DNA from 3 places in the Desulfothermus okinawensis JCM 13304 genome. Region 2 is predicted to be linked to each of the others. Evidence: riboswitches for the same ligand, from Rfam matches in the RefSeq annotation. Region 2 holds a riboswitch; each other region holds the start of a gene.
What was found. A riboswitch is a leader RNA that binds a small molecule or an ion and turns the genes downstream of it on or off. The one in region 2 is predicted to bind cobalamin.

Region 1 (7,005 bases), on a different contig from region 2:
ATGCCATGGGGATTTTCTATGAATTTATAGAGAACAGGGAGGTAAAACTAACAGGTGTTGAAGCCGCTGGAAAAGGAACCCCTGGATGTTATCACTCTGCCACTTTAAACAAAGGAACCCTGGGGATCCTCCACGGCACAAAAACCTATTTATTACAGACAGAAGATGGTCAGATCCTCCCATCCCACTCTGTGGCACCAGGCCTTGATTATCCAGGGGTTGGACCAGAGCACGCGTATTTAAAGGAGATAAAAAGGGCTGAATATGTGAGTGTAAACGACAGCCAGGCCCTATCAGCCTTTAAACTACTCTCTAAAAAAGAAGGAATAATACCAGCACTTGAAAGCTCCCATGCTGTTTTCTGGGCTACCACATTAAAAGATAAAGTTGATAGGGACTACCATGTTGTTGTGAATCTATCTGGCAGGGGAGATAAGGACCTGGATATTGTATTTGAGCATATAAAATAAATTGTGGAGGACACATATGTCAAAAAACATTCTTGAAAACATTTTCCATAAGAAAAATAAACAGGGCAAAAAAACAATAATGCCCTTTTTGCCCGCAGGATATCCCAATAAAAAGAAATTCTGGGACTATATAAAAGAAATGGATGAATGTGGTGCAGATATAATTGAAATAGGAGTCCCATTTTCAGACCCAGTGGCAGATGGTCCGGTAGTTGAGAAGGCTTCTAACATTGCGCTTGAAAACGGAGTCAATTTAGAATGGATACTGGAAGGTTTAAACAAGAACAAAAAAGACCTCTCATGTGAAGTAGTTCTCATGGGTTATTGCAATCCATTTTTTAAATATGGATTTGAGAAACTGGCAAAAGGTCTAAAAGAGAGCGGGGCGTCCGGGATAATTATAGCTGACCTACCGTTGGAGGAAAGTATTCCCATAAAACCAATCTTTGATTCCCACAACATATCTCTCATTTATCTGGTTGGTCTAAATACATATAGCATAAGACTTGAAAAATACAGTAAACTCACATCTGGATTTGTCTATTTTGTATCAGTACTGGGAACAACTGGCGCCAGGGACCGACTTCCAGAGGAGCTTAAACAAAAATTAAAGTCAGCAAGGGAGATATTCGACCTTCCCCTTGCCATTGGATTTGGTATAAAGTCTCCTTCTCAATTAATAGAAATAAATCCTTACATAGACGGCATTGTATTTGGTAGCTCAATAATTGAACACATAACTAATGGAAAGGATATAAAAGAATTTTTTAAGGTGTGGATATAAGTTAAGGGGGCAATTTTGCCCCCTAGATTACTTAAAAAGCTTATGGAGCTTATCCCAGTCAAATTTCTTGGCAAATTCAAGGGCATCTTTCCAGTGCATGTTTGAGAAACTAAAAACCAATACAGCATTAACCATTCCTGGATTTTTCTTTGAATTAAAGGCAATGGTTATTCCTCCACTTTTGTCCCCCTTTTCATAAGAGATGGCAACATTGTGACCTTTGATATTGGTAACTTTTACAAATTGATCAGAGGTATCTATCTGCATATTGTTTTGATAAGGTGCCCACATGCCCATGGCATTCATACCAGACAGTACCATTACCTCCACTTTTTTATTTCCCTTTAAGTATTCTTTTTGCGCACTAACCATGTCTCCCATTGGAGTGGCTTTAGCATTCATGCCATCACACTTACCCGAGCTCCATCCTGAAACACTCCTCAATTGGGCACAGATTTCAGTATAGGATGGCATTGAAAAACCATAAGAAGAACAACATATAAAAATAAAAGTAACCAGCAAGACCCTAAAAATTTTTACCATAACCCCTCCCACTGTAATTTAAAGTTCAACCATTTGTTTAAAGCCAACCATTAATTTTTTATACCATATTAATAATTTTTTAAAGAAAAAAATTTATGATTGAATGAAAACTTTTTTCATTACCTCTCCAACTTGACATATGCAAATAATTGGATGCATTATATTTCATAGTGACAATAAAAATATCGAATAACTTCAATTAATAAAACTAATCATATAATATTTAAATCAAACTTACAGGAGATTTCCGTGAAACACTTACTTCCCAAGATAAAGAAAAAAACTTATAATGTAAAAAAGAAATATTTATCAAGGATAAAAAGAAGCGAATGTATAATAGCCCATATTGATGTATGTAATTTTTCATTTCTTGGATTTAAATATGGATTTAAAACTACAAATAAAATTTTGGAAATTTTGTGTGAAAGAATTATAAAATATTTAAGAACAAATGATTACCTAGAAAATATATATGCAGATGACTTCATTTTAATTTTATATGGAAATATTGACCAATGTAAATTAAAATTAAAAAGAATTGAAAATGAATTAAAAAAGCCAATATCTATTGACATCTCAGATTCTATTATCAGATTAGATTATAGAATTGCAGTAATTTGTTATCCATATGATTTTCAAGACATTGAAATTGCTGTTAATTATTTAATATTATTTGCAAAATATATAAAGAATCAAAATTTAATTGGAACCTACTATTTAGACAAAATGACTTTTCCAATATTTAACAAACTAATTAAATTTACTGATTTTATATCAAGTAAAGACTTCTCAAAATATATAGTTCCATCACTTCAAGGTATATGGGATTTAAACACTAATAAATTATTTGGGTATGAAGTATTAAGCAGAATATTATATGAAGGGAAAACTTACAATGCATCACAATTTATTGACGTATTAGAATACTTTAAAATGAACTTAAAAAGTGATGAAATTATAATTAATAAAGCCTTACAACATAAATTGGAAACAAAAGATTCTCATGTCTATTTTTTTAATATTATCCCAAAATATTTTTATCAATATATGGAAATGTTAACTAATATTTTTGAAAACTTTAAAAATCTTTCCATGAATCTAGAACAAATCTGTATAGAGCTCATAGAAATCTCAGAATTTTCAGAATTTGAAGATATAAATATTACTATTTTAAAATTAAAGGAAAAATACGGAGTCAAATTTGCCATTGATGATTTTGGATCTGGATTCTCAAATCTAAATGTGTTTACTTCACTTCATGTGGATTTTCTAAAGATCGACAAGGAATTGATTAATAAAACTGCCACCCAACCAATAACTGGCTATCTTTTAAAATCAATCTCAGAGTTATCTTTGTTTAGGAACATAGCCCTTGTGGGAGAGGGAATAGACTCCCCCCAAAAACTGAGGTTAATCAACAAACTAGGATTTGACTATGCCCAAGGATTTTATTTATCTAGACCAGAGATACCACAAAATTTTCTAAAAATGGAGGTTTAAATGAAACTAAAAAAAATTATTCTCCTCACCTTGGCATTAACATACTTACTGACCGCAAAGTTATATGCCACCACGTTAAAAGAACAGGTCTTCTTTAAAGGGACATGCCCTGTTGGTTATTCATTGATCCCGGCATCAGTAGTTCCTTCACCTGACTTAAAACACATTGGATTTGTTTGCATATCAAAGGACAAAGAGAAAATGATCGCTGTGGTGGATGGCAAAAAAACAATTGAGTTTTCCAGAATTGCCAAGGGATACCCCCGATTTTCTCCAGATGGGAAAAATTTTTTGGTTATGGGAAAGATCAAAGACAGGGCCTATGTCTTATATAATAACCAATTGTCTGAGGGATTTGATGAGGTGTACAATGCCCAATTTACCCCTGATGGGAAAAAGATAATATTCATTGCCACCGCAGATCAGAGGGAATTTTTAGTGGTAAATGGAAATCCCTGGAAAGGCTATAAGGCCGTAGCTGAAAAAATATCACCTGTAATTAGCCCTGATTCAAAAAAAATTGCCATTGTGGCTTTAAAAGACAATGGCAAATCAACCATTTGTCTAAACAACCAGGAACTTAAAGAATATGACCTTGTTTTAAAGCCCCATTTCAGCCCAGATTCCAGACACATTGCCTATGCTGTTAAAATAAAAGACAAATACAGTGTTGTCATGGACGGAAAAATAGTTGGAGGTTCTTCTTATGATGAAGTAAAAGACATAGTGTTTAGTGCTGATTCAAAACACATTGCCTTTGTTGGAAGGATTAATAGGGATTTTTTTGCAGTTATAGACGGAAAAGAATCTAAAGCCTATCAATTTGTTGGGACCCCCATATTTTCATATAATGGTAAAAACATTGCCTTCATGGGTTATGAAGACAAAAAAATGTTTATTGTGTTAGATGGAAAACAAGGACCTAAATTGGATCAAATTGGAGTTTACTTCTTTTCAAAGGGAAGTGAGCTTTTTTATATGGGGGTTAGAGAAAAAAAAGGAGCTGTTTTTATAAATAATAAACCTCAAAAATTTTATGACTCAGTAGGCCTACCAGTGGTATCCAGTGATGGAAAACATGTAGCCTATAGGGCCAGAAAGGGAAAAAGGTGGTTTATTGTACTGGATGGAAAAGAAGGTAAAGGCTACGACTTTGTAAGGCGTCCTAAATTCTCTAATGATGGGAAACACCTGGCATACATTGCTGTGAAAAATAAGAAGTATTTTATAGTACTAGATGGTGTGGAGGGCAAAACATATACATGGACTGATTTTCCCTATTTTTCTAAAGATGGAAAGCACATAACCTATGTGGCAAGCAATGGTAAAAGTACGTTTATGGTAGTGGATGGAGTAGAGGCAAAAGAAAAATTTCTTGGATTTCTCAAGGGACTACCATTATTTTTTGAAAAAAACTGCGTAATTGGACAGGCAATCAGAATACCAGGACCCAAATTCTATGTAACGGAAGCATGTTTCTAAAGAATAGAGGGGAGTAAAATCTCCCCTCTATTCTTTAATCTAAATCAATCCCATTATCTTTTGCTGCTTGCCTTACATGTTCTACAATTATTTTTACTATCTCGGGATTCTCGCCCAGGCCTTTTATTACTGGATAGACTTTAATCCCTTTGGATTTAATCACAGATTTCCAGGAATCTTTATCATTTCCTGCCATGTCATTATTTGCATGGTCACCTGCCACCATCATAAGTGGCTTTAGCACCACCCTCTTTACCTTGCAGTGGACCAGTCCAGATACCACATCCTCTAAAGTAGGAAATCCTTCAACTGTACCAATGAATATCTTTACCCCAGGATACATCTGTCTCATCTTTTTTTGAAGCTGAGCATAGATACCTGTTGAGAAAAATTCATTTCCATGTCCCATATATACCAGGGCCGCGTGTTTTTTCTTCGCATACATAACATCATCCTTAAGGGCCTTTGCTGTCTTTTCAATATCTTCAATATAGTCGTGTTTTGGACCCCACATACCTGTTATTGGACGTCCAATAACCAATTTTTCAAAGGGCATATATTTTTTCTTTAGTGTCTTAATGGAATTTAGTCCATTTATATATGAACTTAGGTCCATAAACTCTTCACCTGCGTAGAAATGAGTTGGCTGAACAATAATTGTCCTATATCCCTCATCTTGCAAATCAGCAATGGTTGCAAGGGGACCCTTTACATGGAGTATATCACTTGGGATATCCTTTCTATTTTTCCATTTAGGATCGTTCTGCCTTTTATGCCAGATTTTTCTTATAATATTTGAAGTAAATGCCATTTTCACCTCAACAGAGGGAAAGTCCTTCTCTATTGCCTCCTTTACATTGATAAGAGACTTTAGCGCTTTGGGATACGTGGTACCAAATGCTGCAACCACGATTGCAGTTTTTGATTTTTGATTTTGCATAGCCATTCCCCTGCCCAGGATCAATGTTGATAAAATAATTGCTACAAATAAAACCCTTAAAAACCTCATGCCAGCTACCTCCTTTTAAAAGATAATTAAAAATAAAAAAACCCTTTAACTGGACACAAATCCAGTTAAAGGGTTGCACCCGAGTTTTCTTCACCCTTAAAGGCTAATCTGTCCCTGGCAGATTATGAAAAAAAATTATTGTGGCAGGTCTTCTGACTCCAGGATCATCCTACTCACTGCTCCTTCCCACCCCGCCACCTTTTCAAGTGAAGGACCTGCTATTTGCTAGTAGCAGTGTGTGAAGGTCAAAAACTTTTGTCTTCACCTACGTCCTTGCTTAAAAAGGTGGCGGGGAAGTGGCCATCTGCAGCTTTCGTCCCCTGTCACAGCGGCCGGGACCGTGCCAGATTTTCACTGGCTTCCCTTTTAAGCCCATAATTTGGGCACCACAAAATGGCTAATAATTTTTCATTTTCAAATAGTCAATAGTTTTATTTAAATATTATGATTTGACAATATTCTTAATTGGATTTTAGAATTCCCCATCAACTATAATGGAGGGATGAGATGATAGTTGCAATTGACTCCCATATGCATGGGGATATCTTGATAAAAAGAGACAGAGATTTCCCCCAAAAGTACTATTCCAACAATATTGGAGGTATTGTTTGGGCGTATAATGATAAAATCAAAGATATATCCCAATATGCCCAATACTGGGACTATTTAGCAAAAATCACAAGGAATATATCTAAAGTCAATTCTCCTTTTTTTTATAAAGTGGGAATACATCCCAGGACTATTTGCAGGGAATTGAAGGACAAACAGAATCTACCCACTGAAATAAAAAAGGCCCTAGAAAATAGCATGAAAGATCCTAAATGTCTTGGTATAGGAGAAATAGGTCTAGATGGATACGACCAAGACCAAGAAAAGATATTTATTGAACAACTAGATTGGTGCATAAACTATTTGCCAGAGAATAAAAGAATTGGGATTCATACACCGAGAAACAACAAATACGAGATTACCAAAAAAACTTTGGAAATCTTAAGTAATTATAATGCGCTTCACAAGCAAATAGTAATTGATCATGTTGAACTAAGTACCATTGAATTATTAAAAAATATCCATGTCCATATAGGAATTACCTTACAACAAGGAAAATCTAGTAAAGAAGATGTAGAATCCATAGTAAATATGAATCTCTACGACATAAACAAAATACTATTAAATAGTGATGGGGGACAAAAAATCTCCAAAGAATACATACAATT
Region 2 (7,005 bases):
ATTGTGGAAAGACCACTCTTTTTAATCAGCTTACAGGTGCAAATCTTAAAGTGGGAAACTGGCCTGGGGTTACAGTAGAAAAAAAGACAGGTCAATTTAACTTTAAGAACACAAAGGTAAACGTGGTGGACCTTCCAGGGATATATTCCCTATCAGCAACTTCCCTGGATGAGACCATTGCAAGGGACTACATATTATCTGGCGAGGCAGATGTAATAATAAATATAGTAGATGCATCTAACCTGGAGAGAAATTTATATCTTACATTTCAGTTACTGGAAATGGGAGTTCATGTTATTATTGCATTAAATATGATGGATATAGTAGAAAAACAGAGGACTACAATTGATATACAGGCAATGGCTAAAACCTTAAAATGTCCTGTTGTTCCAATTGTTGCCAAAAAAGGTGAAGGTATTGATAAATTAAAAGAGACAATTGTAACTGTGGTATCTAATAAAGAAAAAAGCCATTTTGAGATAAATTATAACCCTCCATTAAAATGGGCAATAGAAAAAGTAAAGTCTTATATATCCGATGATATAAATGTACCAAATAAAGATTGGATTTCAATAAAATTATTAGAGGGAGATGATACTATTAATTCATACATACAGGATGATTTAAGCTCTTATCTAGATGAAACAAATAATAGTATTAAAGAAAAAACAGACATGGATATGGATGCCTTTGTAGCGTCATCAAGATATATGGCCATAGAAAGTTTATGCCAGAATGCAATAAAGAAAAAAGAGACATTAAAAAAATCTATTACTGATAGAATTGATTCAATTGTTTTAAATCGTTATTTGGGCACTTGTCAAGAATTTTGTGTAAAGGCATATAAATTCTCCAAGGAGGAATTATCGGTTTCAAAAGTTTTATGGAACATAGAGTGTAATTTTGGGAGTGCGCTTTTAAATTTTGGCTCTGGTTTTTGCCATTTATTAGCATGTAATTTTTTAAGAAAGACGTGCCATTTAGCATGGAATATTGTTTTACTTTGGAAATATCCTCCAGTATTTAATATTATTTTTTCAAGTTCTTTATGGAGATTTTCTGATGCATTGGTTGATTTTAGTCTGGATCTCAACTGTTCAGGAAAACGTGTAAAGGTTAGAAAGTGTTCGGCTTTTGATTTAAGTTCTTTAGAGAAATGAGGATGTTTGGATTTAATTTTCTCTATCATTTCCATAAATAATGTATAGACATTATCAAAAGTTTTTGCATTTTCTATATCTCTTATCACCTCTTTAAAATATCTGTATTCATCCTTGGAGAGGTGGAGTTTTGCATTTCTTATTAGATGAACAATGCATAATTGATGCATTGATAGGGGAAAAAGTCCTTTTATGAGTTTAGTTAAGCCAGGAAAGTTATCTGTTACAAATAGAAGTACCCTTAATAGACCTCTATCTTTAAGGTCTAAAAGAAATTCTCTCCAGACAGTAATATTTTCATTTCCTTCAAAGAGTTTTGATCCTATAACCTCTTTTTTGCCTTCCATATTAACACCTACGGCAGTTAATAACACCATTTTTTTTACTTTATTATCTTCTTTTACATCTAAAGTTTTTGCATCTATAAAAACAGCAAACCAATGAGAAGAAAGTTCCCTTGTGATAACGTCCTGAAATTCTGTTGAAAGCCTGTTTGTAATGTTATTTATTTCTTCTGAAGAAAAAGGGAGATTTAGTTTCTTAAGAGAAGCTTTTAAAGCTTCTATAGAACTGGTAGATAAAAATAGGCTTTCTACGATATGGGAGTATTCCTGTGGAAGATACCTACTATATTTTGGAATAGAGGATGGAAAGAAGCTGGAAGTTCTTGTGCGAGGGATATTAACTTTTAAAGGAGTGTTATTTAGATACAGGGTTCTTGGATAAAAACCATTAGCATATTCTTCTGTGTTTTCTTTTAAGTAAATATTCCTCTCTTCCTTCATAATGGTATTAAGGATCAAAGGAACTACAGAGAGTTTAATTTTTTCATAGAAATCTTGGGAAGATAACTTGCCAGATATCAGGTTTTGTATTAATTCATCTAAGAGATTGTTTAACGTGTCTTTATTCATTATTTTACTTATTTTGTTTTGGAGTGAGTTTTTCGCAGAGGTTCCCTATAGGGAACCTCTATCTTTTTTTTCCATACCCTTTTATGTTCTCCATATTATCATCTATTCCCTCTTTACACAAAATTATTTTAACTTCCAAACAATGGGATGTATAAGAGTACAAAGAGAAGATAGGCATATGCCCCTACTTTTCCATGAAAATGGGTCTGCATAATTTGAAAAGTAGCCTTTTCCACATCCTCAGGCCCTTCATTTGTTGCAGAACTAATTCCAAGGGGATCAGTAATTGAAGCCATAAGTCCTGATAGGTTTTCAGGAATTGAGTTAAATGCATCTTTTATCCCTTGAATCAAACTAAATGTTTCAGTCTCCTCATTAGTTTTTGATTTGGCCTCAGCTCCATAGAGGGAATTAAGTGTCCCTACCACTGCTTCCTTTGCAAATATACCAGAAAACAGCCCAACAGTAGCAGGCCAGTTATCCTTTTCTATTCCAATGGGATGGAATATGGGGGTTATGGTCTTGCCGATCTGAGATAATACAGAAGAACCTGTATCCTTATGTCCAAATGTTCCATCAGTGCCAATGGAATTTAAGAAACTCAAAACCATTACTATAACAATAATTACCTTACCTGCCTTTAATAAAAACACCTTTAATCTGTCATAAGTGTGTATTAAAGTGCCCTTAAGAGTAGGCATGTGATAGGGGGGAAGTTCCATTACAAATGAAGAAATCTCTCCCTATAAAACAGTATTTTTTAATAAGATACCTGTAATCACGGCTATTAGGATGCCAATTAAATACAGGGAAAATATTAAATTGGTTCCCCCTGTTGGGAAAAATGCAGCTGCAAATAGGGCGTACACCGGGAGTCTGGCGCCGCAAGACATAAATGGGTTCATGGCTATGGTCATGAGCCTGTCTCTTTCGTTTTCCAGGGTCCTGGTTGCCATAATGGCAGGGACATTACACCCAAAACCAACTAACATTGGAATAAATGCCTTTCCAGGTAGACCAATTGCCCTCATGAGCCTGTCCATAACAAAAGCAGCCCTGGCCATATATCCTGAATCCTCTAAGATAGAAAGGCACAGGAACATAAATCCTATTGGGGGGATAAAGGTTGCAACAGTCTGGATGCCCGCTCCTACTCCATTGGCGAGTATTGTGATAATCCATGCTGGAAAATGGAAATTACTTAGTAAGTGGGATAGACCATCTACGAATACTGTTCCACAGAAAATATCAAAAAAATCAATAAAACATCCTCCAACATTAATAGTAAACATAAAGGTAAGATACATTGCAAATAAAAATATAGGTATTCCCCCATGTTTAGTTGCAGTTGCCACAATCTACAGGGAAGCAGGACCAAGGTGGACAACCTTTATTGTAATATATACAATAATCATTGCCTGGTCAGTATCTACCCTATTTTATCAGCTTGCCACATTTAATAAACACCCTATTTTATCAATTGCATGGATTATTGGAATATGCATATTTTTTATGGCTTTGTTTTATTTTCTCAAAACAAAAGGCGCTGAGATTTTAGAGGTGGAGACATTGAAAAAACAAGTACATATAGGATGTGATGGTTGTAGCAATAGTTCCATATGTCCCATGTCTATTAATGATTAAACAAAAAAGGGGGATAACAGATGAGTGTTAGAAAAGATCTTTTATCTAATTTATGGGACAAAATAATTAAGAAAAAATGGAATTCAAAAAAATATGGTATGATTAACAGCCAGTCAAAAATCAAAATAAAAAGGATAGGATAAATTTAAGAAATTGAATTAGTTCAATAAAAATGTAACAAGAATTGAGGCTGTTATTTAATTAAATCCTTTTGTCAAACTAACTTGACAACAAAAATTAATCTTTGTAAGCATTGATTCAACCAAGCAGAAACAAAAAATTGTTCAGGTGCCGTCAGGCTTAAAAGGGAATCCGGTGAAACTCCGGAACCGGCCCGCGGCTGTGATAAGGGGACGAAAGCTGCATAAGGCCACTTCTCCTGCCACCTTTTCAAGTGAAGGACTTGCTATTTGCTAGTAGCAGTGTGTGAAGGTCAAGAATTTTGGGCTTCGCCTATGTCCTTGCTAAAAAAGGTGGCGGGGGAGGGAAGGCGCAGCGAGTAGGATGATCCTTTGAGTCAGAAGACCTGCCTGAGCAAGGATATTTTTAAGGTCCTTCGGGGCAAGGGACTTAAAAATATAAGTCTTTGGGGATAAAAACGGGAAATCCCTGAAGTCCTAATTGGTAGGATTTCAGGGATTTTTTTATTTTCAGGGAAAGTTTAAGGATGATTATAAGGTCATTTTTGATTGGAATAATATTTACTCTATCAATTTTCGCGGTAAAATCTGCCATGGGGTTATATTATATAAAAAATAACAAGAGGCATTATTATACAATGCTGGGAACTACTGTAGCTATCTATTTTTCTATCTTTTATTTATCTTATCTTATTATAAAATACGTTGATATAACAAGTATATTTCCTCTATTTGAAAGATTTTTAAAATCAGGAATGTCCATCCATCTAATAATGGCACTTGGCATGATATATTGGGGGATTAATATACTTTGTAAGGAAATAAAAAATACAAAGGCCTATTTATTTTTATTAATACCATGTCCCCTTTGTATGATAGTTATATTCTTAACTTTATCTTTTTTATTTAAATTTATTGGTAAGTATAATATCAAATATCTTATTAGTTTTTATTTTATATTTTTAGCTATTCAAATTTTTACCCTTATATTATTGGATATATTAACTAGATGGTACAGGAAAGTATCATTTATAAATTTTCTAGGATATACACTTATTTTTATAGGAATATATTTTTTATTGGTTTATTTACTTGCACCACAAATTGGACAACTCACTAATATCTATCGTCTATCAATGCATTCTAATTTAAGCCATAAATTTAGTCTAAAAGATATGTATATCATAATAAGCTCACTTATTATAATATTATTTGGCTATTTTCATAAAAGGAATTTAATAAAATGAATATAAACTCTATTTTACAAACTATTATATATGTTATCTCATCTTCCCTGATGCTTCCTGTAATGATTTTGTTGGTAATATTAGGTATTTATATTTTGTATGTTTCAGGTAATTTTTTATCTGAATTTGTCGAACGAAAAAGAAAAGTAAAATCATTAAATATTGATATATTATTAAATGATATAGACAGTAAAAAAGAATTATCTGATCAATATCTTGATAAATTTACCTTTAATGTGAAAAATTATGTGCTTAAATTAAATAATATAATAAAAAATAAAAATGGATTCCTTGATATAACAGTTGAAAATCTATTGCAACATACAGAATTAAATATGATTTCAGAACTAAACAGAATAAAAATGATAGTTAGAATAGGTCCAAGTCTTGGACTCATGGGCACTCTTATTCCAATGGGAACAGGTCTTAGTTCACTTAGCTCAGGGGACATTACCCGGTTATCTTCAAGTTTAATTATTGCCTTTACCACAACAGTTGTTGGGCTTGCCCTGGGAGTTATTGCTTACTTTTACTCTATTATCAAGGAAAGATGGATTAAAGAAGATATCATGTATATAGAGGTAATCACAGAGGCCTTTATGAGGATTGTATTAAAATGAAATTCTTAAAAACAAGGAGATATCAATTTTCTAATATTGACGATGATCCCTTATCTGGAGTTGCAAACCTCTTTGATCTTGGTCTAGTATTTATTGTAAGTCTTCTTTTAGCTCTTTTAAGCGTTTATCATTTAACAGATTTTTTTAATAAAGACACAGAAATAACCATAATAAAAAAAGATAACCATGTGAAAATGGAGATAATTACAAAAAAGGGAAAGGTTATAAAGGCATATAAGGTTACAAAAAAAATAGGTCAGGGAGAAGGGGAAAAACTTGGCACAGCATACAGGCTTAAAGATGGTAGAATTATCTATATCCCAGAAAACCAATAAAATTATTTTCTCACTCTTTATTTTTGTGGTATTAAGTAATATTTGCTATGCCAAAAACTCCAAGATACTTTTTTTAATAGGAGAACCTTACTCATCTCCAATTTTACATGCTATAAATAATATAGATAAAAAATATCCAAAGATATATGTAAAAAAACACATAGATTTTGTGGTGGTATCACATTTTAAGAAGATTGATAAATCCTTTTTAAGAAAATACCATGTGTTTTTAGTAGATATAATGTATCCAGCCACAAAAAAAATAATTTCCATGATATCTAATAAAAAAAAGATAATTTCATTGAGAGGAAAACATGGTGGATATTTTACTGAAAAAAGACTAATATTTGATAATAATATAATAAAATATTTTTTGTTTCCATCTCCATCTAACACTGAAAATTTATTAAAATATGTCCTAAACAAAGAATTAAATGTAAAGATATCATATAAAAAGCCTGAAATACTTCCAAAAATTTTTATTGCTCATCCCTACTCTGACAAATTTTTTACAAATATTGAAGATTATCTAAGATGGTATAAAAGTTCAAAGCATTTTAAAAAACATGGTTTTTGGGTGGCAATTACATATTATAGCTCTATGGTAAATAATACATTAATCAAAAAATTGGTGCAAAAATTTGAGGCAAATAATATAAATGTAATGGTAGTATATGGATTCCCAGCCTACATGGGAGTTAGGAAGTTTCTACTTCCCCATAAAGTGGATTTTATTATAGGGATTTCCTATAAATTTTCTGCATCATTAGATGATAATGGCAAAAATACACTAAAGGAGCTCAATGTCCCTGTTTATAATGTTATTTCCTTGCTGAATTTAAGTAAAAATAAATGGGAATTATCTAAAACTGGACTTACTCCTTTTGAGGTTAGTTTTCAGATATCCATACCTGAATTAGGTGGTATTATTGAACCCACAGTTAT
Region 3 (7,005 bases), on a different contig from region 2:
GAAGTTATAGATGAGCTTATAAAACTTGCAAAAGAGATAAAAGAAAGTGATAAAGAGCCAGAAGAAATGGGATTATCTGATTATGAGTATGCCTTTTATTGTGCAGTTGCTGATAATGAAAGCGCAAGAGAACTTATGGGAAAAGAGAAACTCAGAGAACTTGCTACTGTTTTATTTAATAAAGTAAAGAAAAACACAAGCATAGATTGGACAATAAGGGAAAGTGCAAGGGCAAAATTAAGGGTCATCATCAAAAGAACCTTAAGGCAATTTGGCTATCCTCCAGATATGCAGCAGCTTGCCACGGAAACTCTTTTAAAACAGGCAGAGCTTATAGCAAATGAGTTGGTCAATTAAGGCAGTTTAGATAGGAATGTACCCTTTGTTTCAACCCAAGCAATTAAAAATGGTGGTTTGCAAAGAAACTTCCCCCCAAAGTCTCCACCCCAATCTCGCAAAAGGTGACTAATTTCAAAACCAAAAAAGCCACCTAGAGACTCTCTCTAAGTGGCCTTAATTATTTTGCTTTTTCTGGCTCCCCGGGGCGGACTTGAACCGCCAACATGGTGATTAACAGTCACCCGCTCTGCCGCTTGAGCTACCGGGGATCAATGCAACGAGAGTTGATTATATTGATTTTCTTTTCCAAGTCAAGAACAAATTTTTTAGAAAAATTTGTAAATAGTGGTCCACAGCCTCATAATGTTTAAGCAAAATTATAAGTACATTCAGTTTCCTCTTCCCAGCCATCCCAGAGATAGGCGTTTTCCCTGCCAAGGGATATCACCTTAAAGGCATATCTAATAAGTCCTTCGTAGAAATTACAAAATGGTGCAACGGTGTTTAGATCTCCATTGAGCATATAGACCTCTGCTGGACAGGGAGCACCACAAAAATGTCTCACAGCACAGGATTTACATGGTTCTATCTTTTCAACCATTCTACTGGTCACCATCTTAATCTGGTCTCTTTTCAGGATATCAGATATGGAATCATCCTTTATGTTTCCCGCCTTAAACTCTGGTATGCCAATAAATTCACTACACGGGAAGATATCTCCATTGGCAGCCAGTGCAAAAAAACACCTTCCTCCACCACATGGAGATATATCACACATAAGTCTCCTACCAGTAGGTCCCAGGATTCCTGCAAGGATATTTGCGAAGTTGGCTACTACTACCTTTCTCCCTGAAGTTTCATAGAGCTCATAACTATAATCCAGTGCCTCTGTGATTTCCTTTAAAAACACCATGTCATCTGGTTTAGAGAGTCTTCCACCTTCCTGGGTACAACGAACGGGATTTAGCATGATCACTGGAACACTTAGATCAAAATAGAACTTAACCAGGTCCTTTAGCACTGACACATTGTATTTTGTAACAGTGGTAATCACATTGTATGCAGGATAATCTGATAGTTTTTCAATAACTTCAACTACCTTTTTAAACCCACCTTTTCCCGACCAACTCTTCCTTGTGGTATTGGCAAGCTCCTCCACTGGAGCGTCCAGGGATATACCAAGTCCAACCTGATTCTCCTTAATAAACCTAAGGTCCTCATCATTTAAAAGGGTCCCATTTGTCTGTATGCCAAAGAGAAAGTGGTCTTTGTATTTTGATATCCCCTCAAAAACAGCCTCTTTTGCCATCATTGGTTCAGCACCGTGGAATATCACCTGGGGTTTGGCCTCATCTCCAAGGACTTCTTTAAAAAAGGATAGGAGCTTTCCCAGATGGGAACAGACCTCTTCACCACTCATTGAAATGCCGTTTTTCCTCCTATCCCTGGGGAGATAGCAGTAGGTGCAGTCAAAATTACACCTATCTGTGGGGTTAAAGTAAACAGCAGATGGAGGCAGCTTGAACCTGAGATTCTCCATCTCCTCTTTGAACTCCTTCTCCTTTTTGAGGAAGTCCTCTGTAAGTCTCCCTCCAAGCACCTCTGGAAGCTCAGATGAATCTATAATTGCCCAGAATCCACTATCTCCTTCAACAACAGCAACCCTATCAGCTACCCCTATTTCCAGGACAGAAAATCTGGGACCATAACCGGTATTCACATATGTTGTTTTATTCATAAGCTACCACTTACCTATTTCTTGGCCTTTGGGGTCAAGAGGATATAGTGGGAAAGACCGGTATTTTTCCCTAGTTTTTTGCACCTGCGACGATAGGATATAACACTTTTCTTCATGGCTCATACCTCCTTTTTTTTGACCTTTTTTGCTGTGGACCACTATTTTTTGCCAAATAAAAAAGGGACCCAGGAAAACACATTTGTCTTCCCGGGTCCCTTTACCATCAGGACTCCGAAATATATATCCCCTAACAGGTCTTCTGGCTCTCGGATCATCAGTATGCCCCACGGCCTTCCCCCCAAGGTGGACCTTGAGAGTGACCGGACCAGGATAAACACCTGATCCCTAGGCAGGACAACCTCCCCGATTACAGCGGCGGGACCGCCACGGATTTTCACCGTGTTCCGAGATGTTAGGAGACATCTCTCATTTATTTTTTATCTGTCTAATAAAATTCCCAACAAAAGTCAATGGGCTAAAAAAACCTTATGCCTACTTGATAAATTAACACAGAGACCAAAAATGCAGTTATGGTATTAAAAGTCACGGAAAATACAGCCCATTTCCAATTTGATTCCTGGGCAATGGTAACAAGGGACACAAAACATGGAGCATAAATTAGGACAAAGACCATAAAACTTATGGCCTTGATATTATTCCAGTTTGGATCACTTGCTATCCTCTTTGATAAAGAAGAGGAGTTGTCCACATCAACTTCCCCTAAAGAATAAGCAGTTCCAAGGGTAGAAACAATTACCTCTTTGGCAGCAATACCCCCTAAAAGGGCAATATTACTCCTCCAGTCAAACCCGGCTATTTTTGTTACATTCTCCACCATTATACCCAATCTTCCTGCAAAGGAATTTATAAGTGATATCTTCTTCTTCTCTCCCTTTAATTTTTGTATTTGTTGTAAAATCTCATTTTTTTTCTCCTGGGTGATATCAGTTTTAGAGATCTCCATCTCTAAAATCTCCAGCTTCTTGTTAATGGGATCTATTAATTTTTTAGGAGGAGATGGAAAGCTCATACCTGCCCAAATTATAATAGAGATCAGTAAAATAACTGTTCCAGCCTTTCTCAAATATTGCCAGACCCTCTCCCATGTGTGGATAATAAGGCCCTTTAACGTTGGTAGCCTATAAGGTGGAAGTTCCATCACAAAGGGAGTGGATTCTCCTGGAATTACAGTGGTTCTAAATAACTTGGCTATAACAAGTGCCCATAGCCAGGAAAAAATGGTCAAAGCAAACATAATCTTGTCACCGCTTTTTGGGAAAAAAGCCCCAGCAAGGAGCAAAAAAACAGGGACCTTTGCTCCGCAGGAAAAAAATGGTGCCGTTAGAATAGTTGCTATCTTCTCCTTGGGTCCCCTGAGCGTCCTGGTGGCCATTATTCCTGGAACAGCACACCCTCCGGGAATTCCCCCGGAAATGATAAAGGGCATCACAGAATATCCGTGGAGACCAAATATCCTTAAAACCCTATCCAGCATATAGGCCATCCTGGCCATGTACCCACTGTCTTCTAAAAAGGCCAGTATGAAAAACATTATCATTATAAGAGGAACAAAGCTCATAACCCCACCAACACCATCTATGATCCCGGAAACAACAAGAGATTTAAAAAAACCCGGCGGAAGGTATTTGGATGCAACATTAGACAGTAGCCCAAAAAACTTCTCAATCAATGCAAGGGGATATTCCCCAAACAAAAAAGTCATCTTGAACATAAGATAGAGGACAAATACCATAATGAGTGGACCAATGAACCTATGGGTAAGCACCTTATCTATTTTATCAGATATATCCAATCTATCAGTATCAAAACGCCTTTTTATCACTCCTTTTAGTAAAGAGTTTATATATCCATACCTATAATCAGCGATTATGGCTTCTGGCACAGTGTTTAGGGTCTTCTCACAGTGTTTTGATACCTCTTTTGCAAGTGCTTTTAACCCACTAGACACACCTTTATCTTGCTTATCCCCCTTGCACAATATATCTTCATCCTCTTCCAAATACTTCAAAGCTATCCAGCGAGGAGGATATTTTTCAGTTAAAAAGTTACTTTCTCTTATAAGTTCTGACATTTTTTCAATTACAGGATCCAAATCTGGTCCATAAGAAATAGTAATAGGCACCCAATCCCTTTCATTAATGGAACATTCAACCACTTGTTCAATTAATTCATTTTTCCCTATCCCCTTTTTGGCCACCATGGGCACCACAGGACATTTCAAAAGGGAAGAAAGTCTGTCAATATCTATCTCCATACCCTTCTTTTTTACCTCATCCATCATATTTAAAGCCAGGATTAGTGGAACACCAAGTTCCATAAACTGTACAGCTAAATACATGTGTCTCTCTAAATTTGTGGCATCAATAACATCAACAACTAGAGAAGGTTTCTCATTTACAATAAAATTCCTGGCCACCAACTCTTCCTGGGAATAGGCAGTGAGAGAATAGGTTCCTGGAAGATCCACAATCCTCAGAGTCACTTCGCCATGTTTTACATATCCCTCCCTCTTCTCAACTGTAATACCTGGATAATTTCCAACATGCTGCCTAGCGCCAGTAAGTAAATTAAAAAGCGTGGTCTTACCAGAATTGGGGTTCCCAGCAAGGGCAATTGTAAATTCTTTCATATATCCTCCTAGTTCCTTTAATGGAGAAATTAGATAAACCTAACTTTGTTTGATAGTCAATAATTTTTTTAAGTATCTGCCTATTTCTTTAGCTCCGATTATTGATTGGGTTATGGATCAAGTGAATAGTGATTAGTTATTAGTCTTTAGTTATTAGTAGAAGGTAGAAGGGTGAAGGGTGTATGTGAAAGTGTGAGTGGGGGTGTATGTGTGAGTATAGGGAAGTTACAGACCACAGACACAGATCACATACACAGACACAGCATGGAATAAGCAGAAAACATTATTGTCTTGTTTAAGTACTTTCTTTAAAATAAAGACCCATGGACAAAAAGGCTCTTGAAAGATATATCTTAAAAAAAATAAATCATGAAGCAAATCTCAGTATAAATATCCATTCATACCATACAACAAAATTATGCACTTTTATATTTAATTTAAGCAAATGGGCAGAAAAAGCCAACATGGTTGGCACCAAGGAACCCAGACTAATCTTTGACGAGCTTATTTTAGATTCCATATACCTGGCAGATTTTTTTAACATAACCTCCCCATTTTCAAACCATTATAACCAGTTCAAGATGCTGGATATTGGGGCAGGAGCAGGTATACCTGGCATTCCTTTCAGGATTCTGTATGAAAATGGAGATTATCTCATGGTGGAACCTAGAAAAAAAAGGGGAGTTTTCATAAATTTAATGATAAATTTCCTACAAATAAAGAATACAGGACTTTTTTTGGGAAACATTGAAGAACTGAGAGAAAAGGACTTTGATCTTTGTCTCTCAAGGGCATTTTGTCCCTGGGACAAATTTTTAAAATTATCTAAAAAGTATGTAAAGGATAATGGTTATGTGTTAATTTTTTCTAACCATCCCTGGCATAAAGACAACTTGCAGGGCTTTCGTTTCATAAAGGAGTATTCATATATATTATCTTCAAACAAAAGCCGTTATTTTTGGCTATTTTCAAAAAAGGCCCCAAGTTGAGTGTTTTTAAATATAATTTTGGTGGCTGCTTCATCTGCAACCTCCCCAAGGTCCATGAGCTTTTCCAAAAAATCCAGGATCTCATACCTCCTTTCTTCAGTAGAATACTCAAAGTCCTGGGCCAAGTTTCCAGAACGGATATACTCAATTAGTTCATCAATATATTTTTCATTTAAAATCATCCAACAACCCCTTTCAATTAAAAATCTACACTTGACACCTAACAACTATTTAAATATAAATCATCCATCTCACGCCGGGGTGGCGGAATTGGAAGACGCACGGGACTCAAAATCCCGCGGGCCTCGCGCCCGTGAGGGTTCGACTCCCTCCCCCGGCACTCCTAAAAAAATTTCCCCGATACTATATTGTATCCCAATTCAAAAATAGACCCCATGACAAAGAGTATGTTCATAAGTACCCCCCAAAAGGGGCTTAATACCATGATTTCTTTAAGCCTTATTGGATGTTCACTTTTGATCAATTTGTGATTTAAAGTAAAGACTATTAGTACCACTAACAATTCTACCCCCAAAATCCCCCAAACTATAAGTGGCACCTTACTAAAACTTCCAAACACCATTAAGGCCTTACTAATTGAAAATATTAAATAAATAATTATAGCATACCACCATCTAGCACATGCAGGAATAGTGAACTTATAATAATCCCTTCCAAAATCATCTCTATTTCTTCTGAGCATTAAATAAAATGTGGAATATAGAGATGCAGTACCAATGGATAAAAACAAATAAGCCCAGAACATTAAAACAGGAAATAGTTCTTTAGGAAACAGAATCTCTTTCATTTGTATATCTAAAAAGGAGATGTTTTCATGAAAATAGTAAAACTTCAAATTTATTGCCCCATATATCCCAAGCCATAATATTATGTTTACACACGCTAAAATTACAGTAAAAAAATTACGATTTTTCTTTAAAACATCCTTTAATAAAAAAACAATGAGAAACAAAACAACAGATCCAAATAAAAGAGCAAGGTCCAGTTGCAAAATAGAACTTTTGAAAAATAATTCTTTTAGTTGTCCCCACTCCATTTTTAAACTAAAGAGGTGCACCATAAAGCAACCATATGCTACGTCCAATATTATGTACACCCAAAATGCGAAAAAACCCATTCTCAGCATTTGGAGAGAGAGTTTTTCATAAAATTTAACTTTTTTAATTATTCCCAATAACATGGAAAAAAAAGAAATCAAAATACCCCCGCAAAAAATTCCAAAAACAAATGTCAATATACCGCCAGGAATTGCTAAGCCCAAAAACTTA

Region 1: another riboswitch for cobalamin. It lies ahead of ACYQ0O_RS01905 (sirohydrochlorin cobaltochelatase); the one in region 2 lies ahead of ACYQ0O_RS07960 (DUF2162 family putative transporter).
Region 3: another riboswitch for cobalamin. It lies ahead of cbpB (peptide-modifying radical SAM enzyme CbpB); the one in region 2 lies ahead of ACYQ0O_RS07960 (DUF2162 family putative transporter).

The regions. Positions count from the first base shown of each region.
Region 1 covers NZ_BAAIEW010000003.1:25,132-32,136, reverse strand. Annotated here, with positions in the region: gene trpB (tryptophan synthase subunit beta) at 1-470, shown strand, start outside; gene trpA (tryptophan synthase subunit alpha) at 487-1,254, shown strand; gene ACYQ0O_RS01920 (hypothetical protein) at 1,282-1,797, opposite strand; gene ACYQ0O_RS01915 (EAL domain-containing protein) at 2,047-3,297, shown strand; gene ACYQ0O_RS01910 (TolB-like translocation protein) at 3,298-4,779, shown strand; gene ACYQ0O_RS01905 (sirohydrochlorin cobaltochelatase) at 4,814-5,788, opposite strand; cobalamin riboswitch at 5,914-6,194, opposite strand; gene ACYQ0O_RS01900 (TatD family hydrolase) at 6,296-7,005, shown strand, end outside.
Region 2 covers NZ_BAAIEW010000017.1:43,698-50,702, forward strand. Annotated here, with positions in the region: gene ACYQ0O_RS07930 (FeoB small GTPase domain-containing protein) at 1-1,160, shown strand, start outside; partial or broken gene ACYQ0O_RS07935 (IS256 family transposase) at 1,058-2,074, opposite strand; gene ACYQ0O_RS07940 (nucleoside recognition domain-containing protein) at 2,203-2,811, opposite strand; gene ACYQ0O_RS07945 (nucleoside recognition domain-containing protein) at 2,818-3,177, opposite strand; gene ACYQ0O_RS07950 (hypothetical protein) at 3,104-3,718, shown strand; gene ACYQ0O_RS07955 (hypothetical protein) at 3,739-3,861, shown strand; cobalamin riboswitch at 3,988-4,266, shown strand; gene ACYQ0O_RS07960 (DUF2162 family putative transporter) at 4,386-5,105, shown strand; gene ACYQ0O_RS07965 (MotA/TolQ/ExbB proton channel family protein) at 5,102-5,725, shown strand; gene ACYQ0O_RS07970 (DUF2149 domain-containing protein) at 5,722-6,060, shown strand; gene ACYQ0O_RS07975 (cobaltochelatase subunit CobN) at 6,002-7,005, shown strand, end outside.
Region 3 covers NZ_BAAIEW010000035.1:23,103-30,107, reverse strand. Annotated here, with positions in the region: partial or broken gene ACYQ0O_RS12035 (DUF3387 domain-containing protein) at 1-357, shown strand, start outside; tRNA gene ACYQ0O_RS12030 (tRNA-Asn) at 533-608, opposite strand; gene cbpB (peptide-modifying radical SAM enzyme CbpB) at 707-2,077, opposite strand; cobalamin riboswitch at 2,310-2,509, opposite strand; gene feoB (ferrous iron transport protein B) at 2,553-4,727, opposite strand; gene ACYQ0O_RS12015 (16S rRNA (guanine(527)-N(7))-methyltransferase RsmG) at 5,051-5,716, shown strand; gene ACYQ0O_RS12010 (hypothetical protein) at 5,680-5,898, opposite strand; tRNA gene ACYQ0O_RS12005 (tRNA-Leu) at 5,972-6,056, shown strand; gene ACYQ0O_RS12000 (hypothetical protein) at 6,060-7,005, opposite strand, start outside.